2 regions of the Rhizobium cerradonense genome follow, and region 2 is predicted to be linked to the other one. Evidence: riboswitches for the same ligand, from Rfam matches in the RefSeq annotation. Region 2 holds a riboswitch; the other holds the start of a gene.

Region 1 (11,466 bases), on a different contig from region 2:
CAGACCGGCGTCAATCTCGTCGACGAGACCGGCAAGGCGCTCGACGTCATCGTCTCGGAAGTGCAGGAGATCAACCGGCATGTGCACGCGATCGCAGAGGCCTCGCGCGAACAATCGGCCGGCCTGCAGGAGATCAACACCGCCGTCAACGCCATGGATCACGGCACGCAGCAGAACGCCGCCATGGTTGAGGAAAGCACCGCCGCCAGCCATAGCCTGGCAACAGAAGCCGCCTCGCTGACGGCCCTGCTCGGCCAGTTCCGCATGACCGGAACCGAAGGCAACTATGTTGCTGCCGCGGCCCCCTCGAACCACACGCCGCGCGCCGTCACCCGCCCCGCGCCGCGGCCGGCGATTGCTCCGGTTCGCGCCGTCGAGGGGACGAAGGCACGCCCGGCACCCTCCCCTGCCCGCGCGCTCGGCCAAAAACTGATGAGCGCCTTCGGCAGCGGCAGCCAGACGGTGGCGGCTCCCACAAAGGACGCGGACTGGACGGAATTCTGAGCCCGCAACGCTGCTTGACGCAATAACGCGACACGAAAACAGGCGGGATGCTTCATCGCATCCCGCCTGTTTGTTTGAGGGAGCCTATCGGTCCGCTTTTCTTTTGGAGAGAGAAAACCGTTCGAAATCCGCGTGTCTGACGCTGTCGGATTCGCCCCGGCGCCTGATCAGCTTCGCGGGAGCGCCGACATAGACGCCATAGGGTATGGTTCTGCCCTTGACGACGGAATTGGCGCCGATGACGCAACCTTTGGATATATAAGAACCGCCGAGAATTTTCGCCCCGGCGCCGATCCAGACATCGTCTTCGATGACGACGGGCTTCTTGGTGACGCCCTGCATGCGAATGGGCTGTGTGGGATCATCGAAATTGTGGTCGAACGACACCACCATGGCATGGGCGGCGATCCGCACGTCGTTGCCGATCGTGATGCCGCCGCGTCCCAGCAGAATTGTGTAGTCGTTGAGGGAGACATTCCGGCCGATATCGATGCTGCCGCGTTGGGCATCGATAACGATCCCCCTGCGCAGAAAGGCCTTTGGCCCGATGCTGACGCTGCCATCCTTCCAGATGATCGTCGCGCTGCGCGGCACTTTCGTGCGGCGGGAAATCCTCAATGCACCGCGCGCGAAGATCGCCCTCAATCTGTAAAGCAGCGCAACATTGAGCATCGGCATCCCTTCCAGTCGAGGGATGATTTTTGGCAGGAATATCTGGCATTAACCTGAATGAAGATGGGTATTGTTGTGGCGATGACGCCGGCGCCAGCCGTCGTCGAAAATCAGGCTTGTGCGCCCATCGCGTTCGGACCGGACAGGCAAGTGCGTAGGCGCTCGGTAAGGCCGTCTATAAATAGCTGTTTATGAAGGAAGAACTGGAGCGGGTGAAGGGAATCGAACCCTCGTATTCAGCTTGGGAAGCTGCTGCTCTACCATTGAGCTACACCCGCCTGACATTCAGAGATGTCCAACAGTTGGCGGCCTCTGTCAAGGCCGCCAAATAGGCGATCACAGCCGGAAGTGCTTCGACAGCTTGAGGCCCTGCGCCTGATAGTTGGAGCCGAGGCCGGAGCCGTAGAGGCTGGAGGGTTGTTCCAGCATGTGCTCGTAGACCAGGCGGCCGACGATCTGGCTGTCTTCGAGGATGAAGGGAACTTCGTGGCTGCGGACTTCCAGCACGGCGCGGCTGCCGCGGCCGCCGGCGGGGGCGTGGCCGAAGCCGGGGTCGAAAAAGCCGGCGTAATGAACGCGGAATTCGCCGACCAAGGGATCGAAGGGCGTCATTTCGGCGGCATAATGCGGTGGCACATGGACCGCCTCACGCGAGACGAGGATATAGAACTCGTCCGGATCGAGGATCAGTTCGGTGCGGCCGCGGCTATAGAGCGGCTCCCAGAAATCGAAAATATCGTGCTGCGCCTTCTTGTCGACATCGACGACCGCCGTGTGGTGCTTGCCGCGATAACCGATCAGGCCTTCCTTGTCGCCAGCCAGATCGATCGAGAGCGCTATGCCACCGCCGGTGACGTTCGGCTTCTTGCTGGCGACCAGCGTCTCGCTCTCGTGCAGCGCCAGCAATTCCGGCTCGGAGAGCATGGCCTGGCCGACGCGGAAGCGGATCTGCGACAGGCGCGAGCCGCGACGAACGACGATCGGGAAGGTGCGCGGGCTGATTTCGAGATAAAGAGGGCCGGAATAGCCGGCCGGGATCTTGTCGAACTCCTGGGCGCGGTCGGTGATGACGCGGGTGAAGATGTCGAGACGGCCGGTCGAGCTTTTCGGATTGGCGGAGGCGGACATGTCGGCCGGCAGGTCGAGCCGCTCCATCAGCGGCACGATGTAGACACAGCCGGTTTCCAATACCGCGCCTTCCGAGAGATCGACGACATGCAGCTTCAGCCGGTCGAGCTTGTCGGCGACAAGATGCGACGGGCCGGGCATGAAGCTGGCGCGGACACGGAAAGCATGGGCACTGAGCCTCAGGTCAAGGCTCGCCGGCTGGATCTGATCGACATCCAGTTCCTTTTCGCTCGTCAGCCGCCCCGCTTCGAAGAGCGCCGCAATTGCGCGATCGGCCAAAATTCCAGTAGTGCGAGCCATCATGCCTCTTCCATAATTTGCCGCAGACAAAACCAAACTCAGGGAATTGACGCAAGCGGTCAACGGCAGTATTGCAACTTATCCCGTGGTGATTTGGCCGGTCGGCTTGCAGCCACGTTAAACAAGTGGCTAAAAGGACCGGGGTTAAACCGGTCTGCTTTCGCGACCGGTTTTTTTGTTTTGAAAGTGGTGATGGCATGAGCAAGACTTGGCGCCCCGCAACCCAGCTCGTTCACGGCGGAACTCTCCGTTCGCAATTCGGCGAGACCTCCGAAGCAATCTATCTGACCCAGGGCTTCGTCTACGACACCTCGGAAGCCGCAGAAGCCCGCTTCAAGGGCGAGACGGATGGCTTCATCTACGCCCGCTACGGCAGCCCCACCAACGACATGTTCGAGAAGCGCATGTGCGCTCTCGAAGGCGCTGAAGATGCCCGCGCCACCGCTTCCGGCATGGCCGCCGTTTCTGCCGCCATTCTCTGCCAGTTGAAGGCCGGCGATCATATCGTCGCAGCCCGTGCCCTCTTCGGCTCCTGCCGCTGGGTGGTCGAGACGCTGGCGCCGAAATATGGCATCGAATGCACGCTGGTCGATGGCCGCTTCATCGAGAACTGGGAAAAGGCCATCCGACCGAATACCAAGGTGTTCTTCCTGGAAAGCCCGACCAACCCGACGCTGGAAGTCGTGGATATCGCCGCCGTCGCCAAGCTCGCCAACCAGATCGACGCCAAGGTCGTGGTCGACAACGTCTTCGCAACGCCGCTGTTCCAGAAGCCTCTGGAGCTCGGTGCGCACATCGTCGTCTATTCCGCGACCAAACACATCGACGGCCAGGGCCGCTCGCTCGGCGGCGTCATCCTCTCCGACAAGCAGTGGATCGACGAAAACCTGCACGATTATTTCCGCCACACCGGTCCGGCCATGTCGCCGTTCACTGCCTGGACGCTGCTGAAGGGCATCGAAACGCTCCCGCTGCGCGTCAAGCAGCAGACGCAGAATGCCGCCAAGGTCGCCGACTTCCTCGCAGAACAGAGCAAGGTCGGCAAGGTGATCTATCCCGGCCGCAAGGACCATCCGCAGGCAGACATCATCGCCAAGCAGATGACCGGCGGCTCGACGCTGGTGGCCTTCGAGCTGAAGGGCGGCAAGGAAGCGGCCTTCAAGCTGCAGAACGCACTGGAGATCGTCAAAATTTCCAACAATCTCGGCGACTCCAAGAGCCTGATCACCCATCCCGCTACCACGACGCACAAGAACCTCACCGACGAGGCCCGTGCCGAACTCGGCATTTCGCCGGGAACGGTGCGCTTTTCCGCGGGGATCGAGGACAGCGAAGATCTGGTCGAGGATTTCGCCCGCGCTCTGGCACAAGTTTCCGCCTGACTATATCTACCCAAACCCGCCCGAATATTGTTCGGGCGGGCTTACACATCTCGAAAACGAACCGTGCGCCTATACTTTCGACCGCCGACAATTAACCTTTAGAGTTATTCCTAACATCTGAAAATCCGAATGGTTTAATCCGTCAAAGGCGTTTTCACCAATCCATTCCTTGACGGAACAGGTCGCTTTATAGGATACCCCTAAGTATCCCGCTTTCCGTGGGATCATAGAAAGCGGATAAGGTGCCCTAGACTTAAATGCTGGAGCGTCCTTTGTGCGTTCGTTTGAGCGCGCGACGTTTCGGAGTAGTGACCAAGGTGTCAGGCATGTATCGCGCACTAACACACGACATCGAAGTTGTTGTCGAACCCTTTTATCTGGAGGAGCAATCCGATCCGGAAGACGATCGTTACGTCTGGGGTTACCGCATCATCATTTCCAACCACTCGACCGTCACCGTGCGGCTGGTGACGCGCTATTGGCACATCACCGATCAGAACGGCATGGTGGATGAGGTGACCGGGCCGGGCGTCGTGGGCGAGCAGCCCAGGCTGCGGCCCGGCGATACCTATGAATATTCCTCAGGCTGCCCGCTCGACACGCCATCGGGCATGATGTTCGGCCACTATCAGATGGAGACGGATGACGGGAAGCTGTTTCACGTCAAGATCCCCGCCTTCTCGCTGGATACGCCCAACCTGCTGCGGACGCTGAACTGAAGCTCGCTGGAGCGGTCGGCCTTTCACGGCATCGCCTCACCGCTCCATCTTTGCTCTTCGCACTTTCCTGAGATTGCTCAGGCGGCCGTCACCTCGGACACCTCGAAGCGATAGGTCGTCGAGCAGAACTCGCAGGTGACGGCGATTTCGCCGTTCTCCTGGCTCGCTTCGACCTCCTCGGCGGAGAACCCCCGCAACACACCCTTCAGCTTATCGCGCGAACAGGTGCAGCGGTCAAAAACCGCCTTGGGCTCATAAACGCGCACGCCGCGCTCATGGAAGAGGCGGAATAGCAAACGCTCGGTACCGACCTGCGGATCGGTCAATTCGTCGGCGTCGATCGTCTCGACCAGTGAGCGGGCTTCCGCCCAGGCGTCATCCTCGACGTGTGCGCGCAGGCTGGTGTCGCCGTCGCCGCCGTGGAAGTCCGGCTGGCGCATGCGCTCCGGAGCTTCCGGCAGGAACTGCGCTACAAGGCCGCCTGCCCGCCAGCGATGGCGCGGCTTGCCGGCCTCATCGCGATCGAACAATTCGGCGGCCCCGAGGCGGACACGCGTCGGGATCTGTTCCGACTGGCGGAAATAGGTGCCGGCGATCTCCTCGAGCGACGCGCCGTCAAGCGCTACGATCCCCTGATAGGGCTGACTGAAGCGACCCTGATCGATGGTGAAGGCGAGGACGCCCTTGCCGAGCAATTGTTCCGGTTCGGTCTTGCCGGCAGCCACGGCCTTGGCCAGCGCCTCGTCATCGAAACGGGCATAGGCGCGGACGTTCTCCGGCGTCGAGAAATCGGCGACCAGAAGGTCGACCGGCCCGTCGCTCTTCGTCTGCACGGTGAACTTGCCCTCGAACTTCAGTGACGTGCCGAGCAGCACGGTCAGCACCACCGCCTCGGCCAGCAGCCGGGCAACCGGGGCCGGATAGCTGTGCCGGGCGAGAATTGCGTCCAACAGCGGCCCAAGCTGCACGGCGCGGCCGCGGACATCAAGACCCTCTACCTGGAAGGGAACGACATGATCGTCGCCGGCAAAATCGAATTGACCCAGCGAGGCTGCACTTTCCGCCATTGCTCTACTCCTACTGCGCCCGCGACATCAAACGCGGTTCTATATCCTCAGATCGCGCCCAGGCACCAAGCAAGAATCGACTTTTGCGCATGAAGGCGGTTTTCCGCCTCATCGAAAACAACGGATTGCGGACCGTCGATCACCTCGTCCGTCACTTCCTCCCCGCGATGGGCGGGCAGGCAATGCATGAACAACGCGTCCTTGCCGGCCTGTGCCATCAAAGCCGCATTGACCTGATAGGGCTGGAAGACGTTGTGACCGCGGGCCCGGTGCTCCTGATTCATGGAAACCCAGGTATCGGTTACCACACAATCGGCGCCGGCGACCGCACGGTCGGCATCATGCGAGAGCATGATTTCGGCGCCCTCGTTGCGGGCCCAGTTCAGATAGTGATCCTTCGGCTCGGAACCAAGGGGTACGGCCATGTTCATGCGATAGCCGAAACGGGCGGCCCCTTCGACCAGCGAATGCAGCACGTTGTTGCCGTCGCCGGTCCAGGCGATGGTCTTGCCCTTGATCGGACCGCGATGCTCCTCGAAGGTCATGATGTCGGCCATGATCTGGCAGGGATGCGTGTCGTCGGTGAGAGCGTTGATGACCGGCACGGTCGCGTGCTGGGCGAGTTCCAACAGGCGCGAATGTTCGGTCGTACGGATCATGATGGCGTCGACATAGCGCGACAGCACCTTTGCCGTATCGCCGATCGTCTCGGCGCGGCCAAGCTGCATTTCCGTGCCGGACAGGAACAGCGTCTCGCCGCCGAGCTGGCGCATGCCGACATCGAAGGAGACGCGGGTGCGGGTGGATGGCTTCTCGAAGATCATCGCCAGCATCTTGCCGGCGAGCGGCTTATCGGCCGCACCCGCCTTCAGCGCCTGCTTTCGCACGATGGCATCGTCGATGATGCTGCGCAGATCGGCAGCCGCGACGGCCGAGAGATCGAGAAAGTGTTTCGGTGAAGCCATGTCCCTACCTGTACTCCAAAAATGATAACGCCCGCCGTGGGGCGCGCATAACCCCTTAAATCGGAGCCGATTTAAGGAAAGGCTTATGCGCCACTCTAAGTGTTACTGCGTCCTTTGCGCGTCCTTCGGACGCGCGGCGCAGTAATACGCCCCTACCGGCGGGCGCTGAACTCAAGCCGACTTCTTGACGCGGGCGGCACGCAGGCTTTCGGCGGCACGTTCGATGCGGGCAATGCCTTCGCGCGCCTCCTCGGCCGTGACCACCAGCGGCGGCAGCAGACGGATGACGTTGTCGCCGGCCGGCACACCCAGCAGATGTTCGGCGCGGATCGCCTGCAACAGGTCCGCCTGGGGAATGGCCGCCTTGATGCCAAGCAACAACCCTTCGCCGCGGACATCTTCGATAATATCCGGAAAACGATCCTTGAGCGAGGCCAAGCCCTGGCGGAACACCAACGCAACATCGCGCACATGCTGCAGGAAACCGTCTGATAGCACGACATCGAGCACGGCGTTGCCGACCGCCATGGCGAGCGGATTGCCGCCATAGGTCGAGCCATGCGTGCCCGCCTTCATGCCTGCGGCCGCTTCCGCGGTCGCAAGGCAGGCACCGAGCGGAAAGCCACCGCCGATGCCCTTGGCGACGGCCATGATGTCAGGCGTGATGCCGGCCCATTCATGGGCAAAGAGCTTGCCGGTGCGTCCGACGCCGGTCTGAACCTCGTCGAGGACCAGAAGCAGGCCATTCTCATCGCAAATCTGACGCAGGCCGCGCAGGAACTCGTTGGTCGCAGGGCGGATACCGCCCTCGCCCTGCACGGGCTCGATCAGGATCGCGGCCGTCGCATCGGTGATGGCGGCACGCACCGCGTCGAGATCGCCGAAAGGCACCTGGTCGAAGCCGGGCGCCTTCGGGCCGAAACCTTCGAGATACTTTTCCTGGCCTCCAGCGGCGATCGTCGCGATCGTGCGGCCATGGAAGGCGCCTTCGAAGGTGATGATATGGAATTTCTCCGGATGACCCTTGTAGAACTGGTAGCGACGCGCCGTCTTGATGGCGCATTCCAGCGCCTCCGCACCGGAATTGGTGAAGAATACCTTATCGGCGAAGGTGGCCTCCGTCAGGCGCTTCGACAACTTCTCCTGGCCTGGCACCTCATAGAGGTTGGACAGGTGCCAGACCTTGTCGGCCTGCGACTTCAGCTCTGCAACCAGATGTGGATGGGCGTGGCCAAGCGAATTCACCGCGACGCCCGCGGCGAAATCGAGATAACGCTCGCCGGTCTCCGTGATCAGCCACACGCCCTCGCCTCGCTCGAACCGCAGCGGAGCACGCATATAGGTGTCATAAAGCGGCGCGGTTTCAGCCATGGCGCATTCTCCTCAATCACAACCTTTAGGGCCAATCGTTTCCTTCGAATGAAACGGGCCCGGAAAAATCAAAAATGCCGCCTTGCGGCGGCATGGGCACTATTGATGTTTTGCACTGCGATGTCAACAAAACTGGCGATTTAGCAGGTGCGGCAGAGCACCTCTCGATGGATGGCATGTCTTCGACAACTTATATTGCATAAATGCCACTCACGTATAGCAAGTTGGGGAAAACCTCGAAATCGATTCCTCAAGATTCCCGCGACTCTTGTCACGGAGTCAGCCTCACACTAGGTTAAAAACCAATTACTAGACTGCATGCGGCGGAACTAGTCACCACAATTTTAAAGCGTTTCACGCCTCGACCCAATTCGAGGCAATGGTGAGGGATTCTGCCATCAGAAACGCGATAGCGGAGACAGGGCATGAATTGGACAGACGAACGCGTCGAGAAGCTGAAAAAGCTGTGGTCCGAAGGTTTGAGCGCCAGCCAGATCGCGGCACAGCTCGGTGGTGTCAGCCGTAATGCCGTCATCGGCAAAGTGCATCGCTTGAGCCTGCCGGGCCGAGCGAAGGCCGGTGGTGCGGCAACCACAGCTCGAGCGCCGAAGCGCAATACCTCGGCCCCACGCGCGCCGAATTACGCCTCGCGCGTTGCAACCCGCACGGTTACCCGCCAGCAGGGTGCGACGATGCTCAAGGAAGAGGTCGAGATCGATACGGTCAGCGAAGTCGAATATCGTCCGGCCGCCAATGTGGTCGTTCCGATCTCGCGCCGCCTCGGCCTGACGGAGCTCACGGAGCGCACCTGCAAGTGGCCGGTCGGCGACCCGCTGAAGGAAGATTTTCACTTCTGCGGCAATGACAGCCCGGACTCTTCGCCGTACTGCACCTACCATCAGCGGCTGGCTTACCAGCCGGTGCATGACCGGCGCCGGGCCGCGCACTGAACCACACCAGACAAAGGAAAAACGGGCCGAAAGGCCCGTTTTCTGTTTCCGCCGCTATGTTGGATGGCCAATCGGGTTGCCCCGATCAGGCCTCCCCCATCAGGCCTCCATGGAATAACCCGCGCCGCGAACGGTGCGGATGACGTCCTGCATGTTGGAGAAATTCAGCGCCTTGCGCAGGCGGCCGACATGCACGTCGACGGTGCGTTCGTCGACATAGATATCATGCCCCCACACGCCGTCGAGCAACTGAGACCGAGAGAAGACGCGGCCGGGGGACGACATCAGGAATTCCAGAAGGCGGAATTCCGTCGGCCCCAACCGCACTTCACGGCTCTTTCGGTGGACGCGATGGGTTTCGCGGTCCAGTTCGATATCGCCGCAGCGCAGTACCGTGGACAGGACCTCCGGGCGGGCTCGGCGCAACATCGCCTTGACGCGGGCCATCAGTTCCGGCGTCGAGAACGGCTTGACGACATAGTCGTCCGCGCCGGTGGAAAGGCCGCGCACGCGCTCGCTTTCCTCGCCGCGAGCGGTGAGCATGATGATCGGCAGGCGCTCCGTCTCCGGCCGCATGCGCAGCCGACGGCAGAGCTCGATGCCGGACACGCCGGGGAGCATCCAATCGAGGATCAGAAGATCGGGGATGCGCTCCTGGAGGCGCAGCTCAGCTTCGTCGCCTCTCAGGATAGTGTCGACCTCGAAGCCCTCGGCCTCGAGGTTATAGCGCAGCAGAACGCTTAGCGCTTCCTCGTCTTCTACAACAGCAACTCTCGGAACCATGCGCCTCTGGTCTCCTTCTCTTGGTGTCTACTTTATTCCGTTACCGAACCGACGGTGTTGGCGGTATCGTCCTTCGGGCGCTCGCCTTCGGGCTGGGCACCGGTCGCCATGTAATAGATCGTCTCGGCGATGTTCGTGGCATGGTCGCCGATGCGCTCGATGTTCTTGGCGCAGAAAAGAAGATGCGTGCAGGTGGTGATGTTGCGCGGATCCTCCATCATGTAGGTCAGCATCTCGCGGAAGAGCGAGGTGTACATGGCGTCGATTTCCTCGTCGCGTTCGCGGATCGACACGGCCTTGTCAGGTAAACGGGTCGAGTAGACGTCGAGCACTTCCTTGAGCTGGACGAGCGCCAGTTCGGAGAGGTGTTCGATGCCGCGGGCGAGACGACGCGGAACGCCGGTGCCCTGCACGGCGATGACGCGCTTTGCGGTGTTCTTGCCGAGATCGCCGACGCGCTCCAGATCGGCGGCGATGCGGATGGAGCCCATGATTTCACGCAGGTCCGCAGCCATCGGCTGACGGCGGGCGATGGTGACGATCGCCTTGTCGCCGACTTCGCGCTCGGCGTGGTCGAGAATGACGTCATCGGAGATGACCTTCTGCGCAAGGCTGGCATCGCCGTTTACCAGGGCGCGGACGCTGTCGCTGACCATCTGCTCCGCCAGGCCGCCCATTTCGGAAATGCGGCGCGTCAGGAACTTCAGGTCTTCGTCGTAAGCGGAGAGAATGTGTGTTGAGACCATTTTTTTATCCTCTAGGTGAAAGATGTGAAAGGAACCGCGCGGGGAGCATCATCAGCCAAAACGGCCCATGATGTAATCCTGCGTGCGGTAATCATCGGGATTGGTGAACATCTTATCGGTATCGTTCTCCTCGACCAGATGGCCGAGATGAAACATTGCGGTACGTTGCGAAACGCGGGCTGCCTGCTGCATGGAATGCGTCACGATGACGATCGTGAAGTTTTCCCGCAGCTCATGAATGAGTTCCTCGACTTTGGCGGTGGCGATCGGATCGAGCGCGGAGCACGGCTCGTCCATGAGAATGACCTCGGGACTGACCGCGACGGCGCGGGCGATGCAGAGGCGTTGCTGCTGACCGCCAGAGAGGCTGGTGCCGGCATCATAGAGCCGATCCTTCACCTCGCCCCACAGCCCGGCCTTCTGCAGACTGGTTTCGACGATATGGTCGAGATCGCTCTTGGACCGATGCAGCCCATGGATACGCGGACCATAGGCCACATTCTCGTAGATCGACTTCGGAAACGGATTGGGCTTCTGAAACACCATGCCGACGCGGGCACGCAGCTCGACGACATCGATTGAGTTGTCGTAGATATCCTGATCGTCGAGCGTGATTTTGCCGGTGACGCGGCAGGTGTCTATCGTATCGTTCATGCGGTTGAGGCAACGCAGGAAGGTGGACTTGCCGCAGCCGGAAGGACCGATCAGCGCGGTGACAGTGTTGGCGCGGATGTTCAGATCCACGTCGAACAGCGCGCGCTTCTCGCCATAATGGACCGAGACGGCCTGACCGATCATCTTGTAGGGGATCGTTATCATCTTCCTGGCCAGTGCTTTTTCGCTCGCGGCTTCCGTCATCATGTTCATTCCATCGCCTCC
Region 2 (11,466 bases):
TGCGTCTTTCTCCAGGAAGCAGCGGTCGCCTTCGACCTTGATGGCGCAGATGCTGTTGCGGAGATTGCCGCCAATGCCGCCTTCCGTCGTCGCCGATGCCAGCAGAAGCTGCTCTTTGGCAATACGGCGCATGAAATCGCAGTGCCAGTCGCTGCCGGCACCGTGCTCGACCAAGCTCGACAGCTTGATCTGATGCATGGCGAAAACCATGGCGCTGGCCGCACAGGCTTGACCAAGGATGGAGCAGAGCTCGGCTATTTCGGTTGTCGAAGCACCCTCGCCGCCAAGATCGGCGGGAATCTGGATCGACAGCAGCCTTTCGGCGCGCATCGCATCCACGGCCTCGCGCGGGAATCGACCTTCGGCGTCGACTGCATCAGCATATTTGCCGGCAATTGCCGCAACGCGCGCGGCGCGCACCGCCGCCGTATCTCCGGCTCCGGCTTCAACCAAAGCGACCGCAACGTTCATCAGGCAACCTTTCGGCTATCCAGGATCATGGCGACCGTCTTTTCGATGGCGACGATGCTGGCAAAGGATTTGCGGTTCAGCAGGTTGTCGGGAAACTCGATGTCGAAAGCTTCTTCGATGCCAAGCATGAGCTGCACCGACGCAAAGGAAGACAGCCCGGCCGCGTAGAGATCGGCATCGTCGGCAATCTGATCCATCGTAACGGGGAGCGCACCAAACTTGGCCAGCAAATCGCGAATCGTCTCATTCATCTGTAGTCCCTCCAGGCAATCGCAAACACGACGGCAGCAACGCCGTCTTATCCTGAGCCGAGAAGTAACAGGTAAAATAGAACATTCCGCTAAGCGACGTGGTAAATATAACCACGCTATACTTAGCAAGAAAATCTTATACTTTAGATTTATCTAAAGTAAATTTACGATATTTAAGCCATGTAAGCTGTCGTTTGCAGGGTGATATCTTACAATTCTAAAATATGCAGCGAAGGATGTGCGGAAAAATGGTACTTGGCCGCAAGGTTAATGCGCCAATTTTCCAGCAAAATTCATTTACAAACACGGCGCCTCAGACATCCTGAAGTAGCAGAAACCGCTCGGGAACAGACTATCCCTCCGGCGGATAGATATGCTCGCCGTCGCGATAGTCCGAGATGGAATAGCAGCCTTCGCCGAGTTCGCGGACGGCTTTTCTGCCGATGTCCGCCTTGCCGTGGCCGCCTGGAATATCGAGGATGTAGGTGGGCTGGCATAGGCCGGAAATGCGGCCGCGCAGCGCAGCGACGATCTTCTGCCCCTCCGCTATCGACAGGCGGAAATGGCTGGTGCCAGGGGCAAGATCGGGGTGATGCAGGTAATAGGGCTTGATCCGCGTCTCGACGAAAGCCTTCATCAGCGCCGCCAGCACATCCGGATCGTCATTGACGCCCTTCAGCAAGACGGACTGGCTGACCAGGACGATACCGGCATCGACAAGCCGCGCACAAGCCGCACGCGCCTCGCCGGTCAGCTCGCGCGGATGGTTGGCATGCAGCGCCACATAGACCGTCTTGCCGCTCGCCTTCAGCGCCGCAATCAGCGCTCCATCGATCTTCAGCGGATCGACGACCGGTACACGGGTGTGGAATCGGACGATCTTCACATGATCGATATCGGCGAGCACACTGAGCATCTCCTCCAGCCGGCGCGGCGACAGCACCAGCGGATCGCCGCCGGTCAGGATGACCTCCCAGATCTCCCGGTGATCGCGGATATAGGCGAAGGCGGCATCAAGTGCCGCCGCATCCAGCGTTCCAAGTCCCTGCGGCCCGACCATCTCGCGGCGGAAACAGAAGCGGCAATAGACCGGGCAGACATGCACGGCCTTCAACAGCACGCGATCAGGATAGCGATGGACGATGCCTTCGACGGGGCTATAGGCATGATCGCCGATCGGATCGGCCCGCTCTTCCGGCGTGACGATGAGTTCAGCCGTGTCGGGCACGAATTGCCGGGCGATGGGGTCGGCGGGATCGCTGCGGTCGATCAGCTTTGCCATGGTGGGCGTCAGTGCGATGGCGTAACGCTCCGCCACCGACTGCAGCGAAAGGGCCTCACCCGCATCGATCAGACCGGCCTGTTCGAGGTCGTCGACATTTCTGATCGGGCGCATCACATTCATGAACCGAACTCCGAAACAGGTGCCCAGAGCACCTGTTCGATCCGCGAGGCCCCGGTCGCTAGCATCACCAGCCGGTCGAAGCCGAGCGCTATGCCGCTCGCCTCCGGCATGGCTGCGAGAGCTTCAAGAAATTCCTCGTCCAGCGGATAGGTCTCGCCATAGATACGGGCTTTCTCGGCCATCTCGATCTCGAACCGCCGCCGCTGCTCGACGGCATTGGTGAGTTCGCCGAAAGCATTGGCGAGCTCGACACCGCAAGCATAGAGCTCGAAGCGTTCGGCCACCCGATGATCCCTAGCCGAAGGCCGAGCAAGAGCCGCCTCCGAGACCGGATATTCGTCGAGGATCGTCGCCCGGCCGAAGCCGAGATAGGGCTCGACCTTCTCGACCAGCACGCGGCTGAAAAGATCGGGCCAGTGATCGTCGTTTGCAACGCGCATGCCGACACGCCGCATCTCGGCCGCCAGATGCTCACGATCCGTCGAACCGTCGAGACCGATCGAACCGAGCAGGTCGATCCCGGCATAACGTTCGAAGGCCGCAGCGACGCTGATACGCTCCGGTGTGAGGAACGGATCGGTTTCGGCGCCGCGATAGCTGAGTTTCTTTGCCCCCACCGTCTTCGCCGCCAGCGCCAGCAGAGCGGCGCAATCGGCCATCAGCGTCTCATAGGTCTCGCCCGCCCGATACCATTCCAGCATGGTGAATTCCGGATGGTGCAGCGGACCGCGCTCGCGGTTGCGATAAACGTGGGCGAAACAGGCAATGCGCTCCTCGCCGGCAGCCAGCAGCTTCTTGCAGGCGAATTCCGGCGAGGTGTGGAGATAGAAGGGCGCCTTCTGGCCGTCCGTCGTCAGCGCCTCGGTGGCGAAGGCATGAAGATGCGCCTCGTTGCCCGGCGATACTTGCAGCGTTGGCGTGTCGACCTCGATAAAACCGTTGCGGATGAAGAATTCACGCAGCGCCGCCTGGATGGCATTGCGGCCAATCAGGAACGGCCGCCGGTCCGCGTGCACGCTGCGGGTCCACCAGGGGGACGCTTTGCTGCTCGTTGGCTCCATTGCGCGCTTTCTTCTCGGGATCGCCGGGGATGGGGGTGGCTATTTCTGCTGATTTAGGGTACTTGCGCCCCCAAGCAAACAATAGCTGCGTCTCGAGGTGCATTTCGACAGTCCCTCTACGACGCAAAGGGCAGCGTTACAAGGAAGTCTTATGGTCAAGGTCATCGCCTCTTCAGTCCGCAAGGGCAACGTTCTCGATGTCGACGGCAAACTCTACGTCGTTCTCACCGCTCAGAACTTTCATCCGGGCAAGGGCACGCCGGTCACCCAGGTCGACATGCGCCGCATCGTTGACGGCGTGAAGGTGTCCGAGCGCTGGCGCACCACCGAGCAGGTCGAGCGCGCCTTCGTCGAAGACGTGAACTTCCAGTACCTCTACGAAGACGGTGAAGGCTTCCACTTCATGAACCCGGCCACCTACGACCAGGTCGTCGTCGACGTCGAGACCATGGGCGACCAAAAGGCCTATCTCCAGGAAGGCATGACCTGCATCCTGTCGATCCACGAAGGCGTTCCACTGGCACTCGAACTGCCGCGCCATGTCACGCTGGAAATCACCGAGACCGAACCGGTCGTGAAGGGCCAGACGGCATCCTCGTCCTACAAGCCCGCCATGCTGTCGAACGGCGTACGCACCATGGTTCCGCCGCACATCAACGCCGGCACCCGCGTCGTCATCGCCACGGAAGACAACTCCTACGTCGAGCGCGCCAAGGACTGAGGAATCAGCCTATCGTTTCACGGAAAACGCCCTGTCCTCACGGATGGGGCGTTTTTGTTTTGTGCATGATCTCGCATGCTGAGCGAATTCGGGCCTATCTCGCCCGGGCGAGATAGGGCTCCGCCACAAAGCTACCGCGACGGCCCATTCGCCCTCTTGGGGCTTACGTCCGGTACCACCGCCGCCCGCGGCACGACTGCGGCAACGACCTCCTCATGTTGCACCAGCGCCTGAAGATGCAGGACGCGTGGCGACATTGCCTGAAGATAGGCTTCGGACCGGCCGATATAAATCACGGTGGCGTCAGTGAACTCCGTCAGCAACGCCGAGAACTTGGCCTGAATATCCGGCTCCAGCCCTTCCATGACTTCATCGAGGATGATCCATTTCGGTTGCGCCAGCAGCAGATGCGCGAAGGCGAGCGCCTTTTGCTCGTCATTGTCAAGGAGCCGGTCCCAGCGCGCCTGCGTATCGAGCCGGCTCTTCAGGCGGCCGAGGCCGACCTTGTCCATCGCAGCCTCGACGGCGGCATCGTCATAGGTATCCCGATCCTCGGGAAAACTGATCGCTTCGCGTAGCGTACCGCCAGGCACATAGGGCGTGTGCGGCATGAACAGCATGTCTTCCATCAGCGGCAGGCTGATCTTTCCGGAGCCGCAATTCCATTGATGCGCCAGCGATTGGAACAGCAGCCTGCGGTTCACGCCATGGTCGCCGTTGACCATGATGTGCTCGCCGGCGGCAATCGTCACCGTGCCCTCGCGGATACGGAAGCCGTTCTCGATGATATCCTCGCTGGTCTTGGTGGAAATCTCCATATCCGTCCAGACCATTTCACCGGGCGCAGCATGGTCGAAAGCAATGGTATGCGGCATGACCTTGCCGTCATCCATCTCGGTCAGCGCCTGGCGGAAATCGGTGACACGCATCAGCGTGGCGCGCCATTCCGCGATCGGGCCGAAATTGGCGACATACCAGCGCAAGGCGGTATTGACCTGGTTGAAGGCACCGACCGCCACCATCAATTGACCGATGGTCAGCCCGCCGGAGAAATAGGCGGGCGCGGCCACCAGGATCGGAATGATCAGCACCAGCCAGCCATAACCGGCCGAAACCCAGGTGAGATTGGTGTTGGCAATGGCGAGCTGACGGATGACGGCAAGCACGGCGGAAATATCGAGATTGATCCGCCGGCGCTCATTCTCCTCGCCGCCCGCAATGGTGATCGCCGGCATATGCTCGTTGGCATGCATCAGGGCAAAGCGCAGCTCGGCTTCCTTGGAATAGCGGTCGGCATTCAGCCGCACCAGCCGGCGGCCAACGAGCTGGCTCAGGAACGAGGCAGAGCCGGCATAGATGATTGCCGCCCAGACCATGTAGCCGGGAATGGAAAAGCTCATGCCCTTGAAATTGAAGACCATGCCGCTGGACAGCTCCCAGAGCACGCCGATGAAGCTCAGGAGCAGGATGGTCGCCTGTACCAGACCGATCGCAAGGCCCGTCGTGCTTTCGGCAAGATTACGCGCATCCTCGTGCAGCCGCTGGTCCGGATTGACGCCGATCAGGCCGGAGGAGGCCAGACGAAGCGCGCGCTTGGCCTGCAGCCACTGGTCGACGAGATCGCGCGCCAGGCCCTCGCGCATATAAAGCGCGGTCATTTGATTGAGCCATGCCTGCACGACGTTGAGGACCAAAAGCAGGCCGGCAATAATGCCGAAGACGCCGAGCTGATGGAAGAACGCTCCCGTATCGCGCCGCGCCAGCGAATCATAAAACGGCGCATTCCAGTTGTTGAGCAGAACCTGGACATAGGCCGTGACAAGAATAATCGCGAACAAAGCAATCGTAAGAGAAATAATCTTGATGCGTACCGCCGAATTCCAAAAGGCGGAAAACATCATGCGCAGCCGATAGAGAACGCTGAAGTCGTATCCGACCCGGTCCGCTCCCTCATTATTCGGCTTGGCTTGCGTTTCAACTGCCATCAACACTTCCCTGCGACGCACTTAATCCTCAGTTAATCATGACCTGCTCACATGTCCATCCATGCGATACATCAGCGTGATCACGTTCGGTATATACACCGTTTCACGCCTTGAACCGAATTAGGCCAAGGGATAGCTTGCGCCCGAAAGATTGATGAAAGCCTTCCAATGCAATTTCAGGGCACCGCGGACTATATCGCCGACAAGGATCTGATGGTCGCCGTCAACGCCGCCATTCGGCTGGAACGACCGCTTTTGGTGAAGGGCGAGCCTGGGACGGGCAAGACGGAACTGGCTCGTCAGGTCGCCGCAGCCCTCGGTCTCGACCTCATCGAGTGGAATATCAAATCGACCACGAAGGCGCAGCAGGGTCTCTACGAGTATGATGCCGTCTCGCGCCTGCGCGACAGCCAGTTGGGCGACGTGCGCGTCAATGACGTCAGGAACTACATCCGCCAAGGCAAGCTCTGGCAGGCATTTACGGCCTCGCAGAAATGCGTGCTGCTGATCGATGAGATCGACAAGGCCGACATCGAATTCCCGAACGATCTGCTGCAGGAACTCGACCGCATGGAGTTCCATGTCTATGAGACCGGCGAAACGATCCGCGCCGCCGTCCGGCCGATCGTCATCATCACCTCGAACAATGAAAAGGAGCTGCCGGATGCTTTCCTGCGCCGCTGCTTCTTCCATTATATCCGCTTCCCCGACGCCGAAACGCTGACGCGCATCGTCGAAGTGCACTATCCCGGCATCAAGCAGACACTGGTGCGGGCGGCCCTCACCCAATTTTTCGAGATCCGCGATGTGCCGGGGCTGAAGAAGAAACCCTCCACCTCCGAAGCGCTCGACTGGATCCGCCTCCTCGTCGCCGACGACGTCGATCCCGCCACGCTGCGCGGCGACGCAAAGAGCGTCTTGCCGAAGCTGCATGGGGCTTTGCTGAAGAACGAGCAGGACGTCCATCTCTTCGAACGCCTTGCTTTCATGGCGCGCGGGCAGGGGAAATGATGCAGCCGGATGCCGTGAAGGTCTTGATCTACGCGCTGAGCGGTCGGCATTTGCTGGTATTCGACGAGCCGGATTTTCCCACCGTCGAACTCCAGGTTCCCGGCGGCACTGTCGAACCCGGCGAAGGCATCGCAACGGCGGCGGCGCGCGAATTCGAGGAGGAAACCGGTTTTGCGCCGGACGAACTCCATCCGCTCGGCATTCATGACTATCGGTTCGAAAAGGATGGGCGCCAGCACCATCACCAACGGCACTATTTCCGCTGCCGCATCTCCGAGACGGCGCCCGCCACCTGGCTTCACTATGAAATGACGCCGTTCGGCGGCGGCGATCCGATTGGCTTCCGTTTCTTCTGGCTGCCGATCGAGGACGCCAGGCTACGCCTCGGCTATGGCATGCAGGCGCTCCTTGGTCATCTGTAGGCGACAACCGACATACGCAACCGCCCGCTTTTCCCGGAAAAGCTTGCCCATTGACCCGCAGGGGCAGCAGGTCTATTGAATTTCTCCCGTGGTGATTTGGCCGGCCGGCTTGCAGCCACGTTAAAAAAGTCGCTAAAGGGCCGCGTGCGGACCGGTAGCGATTCTTATCGCGGCCGGTTTTTTGTTTTTGTCGAGTGATAACGATGCCCATCAAGATTCCCGATACGCTGCCCGCGTTCGAAGCCCTCCAGAGCGAGGGTGTGCGGGTGATGACCGAAACGGTGGCGATCCGGCAGGATATCCGCCCCCTTCAGATCGGGCTTCTCAACCTCATGCCGAACAAGATCAAGACCGAAGTGCAAATGGCGCGCCTTGTCGGCGCCTCGCCCTTGCAGGTGGAATTCTCGCTGATCCGCGTCGGCGGCCACAAGGCCAAGAACACATCGGAAGAGCATCTGCTCGCCTTCTACCAGACTTGGGAGGAGGTGAAGCACCGCAAATACGACGGCTTCATCATTACCGGCGCGCCGATCGAGCTGCTGGATTATGAGGAGGTCACCTACTGGGACGAGATGCAGCAGATCTTCGACTGGACGGCGACCAATGTCCATTCCACAATGAACGTCTGCTGGGGCGCGATGGCGGCTGCCTATCATTTCCATAGGGTGCCGAAATATACGCTGAAGGAAAAAGCCTTCGGGGTCTATCGCCACCAAAACCTGAAGCCGTCCTCGGTCTATCTCAACGGCTTCTCCGATGATTTCGCCATTCCGGTCTCGCGCTGGACGGAAGTGCGCCGTGCCGACATCGAAAAGGTGCCGGGGCTACAGATCCTGATGGACTCCAGCGAGATGGGCGTCTGTCTGGTCCACGAGCAGGCCTGCAACCGGCTCTACATGTTCAATCACGTGGAGTATGATTCCACCTCGCTGGCGGACGAATATTTTCGGGATGTGAACGCGGGCGTGCCGATCAAGATGCCGCACAATTATTTCCCGCATAACGACCCGGAAATCGCGCCGCAGAACCGCTGGCGCAGCCATGCGCATCTGTTCTTCGGCAACTGGATCAACGAGATCTACCAGACCACGCCCTATGATCTCGAGGAGATCGGCCAAGAGAGGTTCTGAGCTTGTTCATTCCCTTCTTCCTGAAACTGAAGGAAGCGAAGGTTCCGGTGACGCTCCGGGAATTCCTGTCGCTTCTGGAGGGGATGGAAGAAGGGATCGCCGATTACGACGTCGAGGCCTTCTACTATCTGGCCCGTGCGGCGCTGATCAAGGACGAGCGCTTCATCGACCGTTTCGATCAGGTCTTTGCCGATTACTTCCGCGGTGTCGAGGCGGTCGGCAGCGATGCGCCGCCGGCCGAGCAGGTCGCGATCCCCGAGGAATGGCTGCGCAAACTCGCTGAAAAACATCTGACGGACGAGGAAAAGAAGCTGGTCGAGGCGCTCGGCGGCTTCGAAAAGCTGATGGAGACGCTGCGTCAGCGTCTTGCCGAACAGAAGGGCCGGCACCAGGGCGGCTCGAAATGGATCGGTACGGCGGGCACGTCGCCGTTCGGCGCGTATGGCTATAACCCCGAAGGCGTGCGCATCGGCCAGGACGCGTCCCGTCACCGCAAGGCGGCGAAAGTCTGGGACCGCCGCGAATTTCAAAATCTCGACGACAGCGTCGAACTCGGCACCCGCAACATCAAAGTGGCGCTGAAACGGCTCCGCCGCTGGGTGCGCGAAGGAGCTGCCGAAGAGCTCGATCTTTCCGGAACGATCCGCTCCACCGCAGAGCACGGCTATCTCGACGTCCAGACCCGGCCGGAGCGGCGCAATGCCGTCAAACTGTTGATGTTCTTCGATGTCGGCGGTTCGATGGATGATCATATCCGTGTGGTCGAGGAACTATTCTCCGCCGCCCGCGCCGAATTCCGGCACATGGAATATTTCTATTTTCACAACTGCCTCTACGAAGGCGTATGGAAGGACAATCGCCGCCGGCGCGCCGATATTACCGCAACGGCCGACCTGATCCGCACCTTCGGTCCCGACTATCGCGTCGTCTTCGTCGGCGATGCCTCGATGAGCCCCTATGAGGTCACCCATCCCGGCGGCTCCGTGGAACATTGGAACAGGGAGGCCGGCGAAGCCTGGCTCAGCCGTATCACCGGCCATTTCCGCAAATGCGTCTGGCTCAATCCCGTGCCCGAAAACTATTGGACCCACACCACCTCGATCTCAATCATCCGCCGTCTGCTTGCCGAGCGGATGTACCCGCTGACGCTTGGTGGTTTGGAGAGGGCGACGAAGGAACTGTCCCGCTGAGACAATCTACATTGATTGCCTGCTTGTCTTCATCATGCATGCTTGATGGCGATGGCTAGGCACAAGACCGCGGCAAACCCGAACAAAACACCTCGCCGGCCTGTCGTACGCATTGCACATTTCCGGCGCAGTCTGCCGGTTCCGAAGCCGTCGGGAGAAACCCGAGCGGCACTTGATCGGCCACCCGCCGCCTCTAAATTTCGCAATCGACCGATTGCGGACCGGCGCAAATGGGGGCAGGGTCAAGCCTCGAATTTTCAATGGGAATGGATGAGCTGATATGACGAAAGACAATTTGGAGCGGGAAGTTTTCGGGACGACGGCCGATGGAGAAACGGTCTATCGCGTCAAGATAGTCGGCGGCGGCCTGACGGCTCACATCATGACCTGGGGTGCCGTCATTCAGGACCTGCGGCTGGACGGCCATAGCCCGTCCCTGCTGCTCGGCTTCGATGACTTCGCCGATTATCCGGCCCATTCCTCCTATTTCGGCGCCACGCCCGGCCGCTGCGCCAACCGCATCGGCGCCGGCCGTTTCACGCTGGACGGCAAGGAATATCAGCTCGACCTCAACGAAAAAGGCGTCACCCATCTGCATGGCGGCAAGGATAATACCGCCAAGCGCAACTGGACGATCGTCGAACACGCCATCGACCGCGTCGTGCTGAAGATCGTCGATCCGGATGGCCGCGCCGGCTATCCTGGCAATTGCACGATCCAGGCGACCTATTGGGTGCATGGCAACGGCGAATTCTCGGTTACCTATGAATCGACGACCGATCAGCCGACGCTCGCCAATGTCTGCCAGCACGCCTATTTCAACCTCGATGGCCACGACGACGCGCTCGGCCACGACATCATGATCGCCGCCGACCACTATACCCCGACGGATGAAAAGCAGGTGCCCACGGGCGAAGTGCGTCCCGTCGCCGACACTGTCTTCGATTTCCGCGAAATGGCGCCGATGATGCGCTTCGATGGGACCGAACAGGCGCTCTACGACCATAATTTCTGCCTGTCGTCCGAACGCACCGCCAAGCGCTCGGTGGTGCTGGCACGCAGCGTCAATTCCGGCGTCTCGCTGGAAGTGCGCACGACCGAGCCCGGGGTGCAGTTCTATGCGGGCTTCAAGCTGGATGTTCCCGTTCCCGGCCACGATGGCCGCAAGATCGGCCCCTTCGCAGGGTTCTGCCTGGAAACCCAGGTCTGGCCGGATGCCATCAACCACGAGGGCTTCCCGAACGCCGTTCTTCGTCCCGGCGAAGTACTGCGGCAGGAAACGGATTACATCTTCACCAAGAACTGAGCTGAAGGTACCCAATCACGGAATTGTCGGCCGGGCGCACTGCGCCCAGCCGATTGAATTTTAGCCCCGCAGATCAGATTCACCTTGCAGATTGGTTCTAAATAGGTTCTATGAAGGACCCATGGATAGAACCAGTTTAGTCGCTGAATTGAACAGTCGTGGCCTGCGCGACGCGGCCATGAGCGGCCCGTTGTACAAGCGCCTGGCGCAGGCGCTGACCGGGCTCATCCAGGAAGGCCTGCTGAAATCGGGAGCAGCGCTGCCGGGCGAGCGCGACCTGGCCGAGGCATTGCAGGTCGGCCGCGTCACGGTCCGCACCGCCTATCGCGATCTGCTGGCCTCCGGCGCGATCGAGTCACGCCATGGCAGCGGTACTTTCGTGTCGCAGCGCGTCGAGCGTATCGAACAATCGCTCTGGCGCCTCTCCTCCTTCTCCGCCGATATGCGCTCGCGCGGTCGCGAGCCGGCGGCAAGGATCCTGTCGCGCAGCGTCAGCACGCCGGCACCCGAAGA

What was found. Region 2 has a riboswitch for S-adenosylmethionine ahead of metA (homoserine O-acetyltransferase MetA). Riboswitches for the same ligand answer to the same signal wherever they lie in the genome.
Region 1: it holds a riboswitch for S-adenosylmethionine, as region 2 does, so the genes downstream of both, PH547_RS17275 (O-succinylhomoserine sulfhydrylase) here and metA (homoserine O-acetyltransferase MetA) in region 2, are expected to answer to the same signal.

The regions. Positions count from the first base shown of each region.
Region 1 covers NZ_JAQJCK010000007.1:111,860-123,325, forward strand. The annotation lists gene PH547_RS17255 (methyl-accepting chemotaxis protein) at 1-504, shown strand, start outside; gene PH547_RS17260 (acyltransferase) at 589-1,176, opposite strand; tRNA gene PH547_RS17265 (tRNA-Gly) at 1,381-1,454, opposite strand; gene PH547_RS17270 (2'-deoxycytidine 5'-triphosphate deaminase) at 1,513-2,607, opposite strand; SAM riboswitch at 2,680-2,758, shown strand; gene PH547_RS17275 (O-succinylhomoserine sulfhydrylase) at 2,802-3,986, shown strand; gene apaG (Co2+/Mg2+ efflux protein ApaG) at 4,313-4,705, shown strand; gene PH547_RS17285 (Hsp33 family molecular chaperone) at 4,783-5,772, opposite strand; gene argF (ornithine carbamoyltransferase) at 5,820-6,737, opposite strand; gene PH547_RS17295 (aspartate aminotransferase family protein) at 6,909-8,108, opposite strand; gene PH547_RS17300 (GcrA family cell cycle regulator) at 8,534-9,058, shown strand; gene phoB (phosphate regulon transcriptional regulator PhoB) at 9,158-9,841, opposite strand; gene phoU (phosphate signaling complex protein PhoU) at 9,874-10,587, opposite strand; gene pstB (phosphate ABC transporter ATP-binding protein PstB) at 10,639-11,454, opposite strand.
Region 2 covers NZ_JAQJCK010000004.1:184,621-196,086, reverse strand. The annotation lists gene PH547_RS11555 (acyl-CoA dehydrogenase family protein) at 1-471, opposite strand, end outside; gene PH547_RS11550 (acyl carrier protein) at 471-722, opposite strand; gene PH547_RS11545 (lysine-2,3-aminomutase-like protein) at 1,075-2,127, opposite strand; gene epmA (EF-P lysine aminoacylase EpmA) at 2,124-3,188, opposite strand; gene efp (elongation factor P) at 3,340-3,909, shown strand; gene PH547_RS11530 (ABC transporter ATP-binding protein/permease) at 4,041-5,894, opposite strand; gene PH547_RS11525 (AAA family ATPase) at 6,063-6,905, shown strand; gene PH547_RS11520 (NUDIX hydrolase) at 6,905-7,327, shown strand; SAM riboswitch at 7,406-7,483, shown strand; gene metA (homoserine O-acetyltransferase MetA) at 7,531-8,457, shown strand; gene PH547_RS11510 (vWA domain-containing protein) at 8,460-9,647, shown strand; gene PH547_RS11505 (aldose epimerase family protein) at 9,928-10,953, shown strand; gene PH547_RS11500 (GntR family transcriptional regulator) at 11,075-11,466, shown strand, end outside.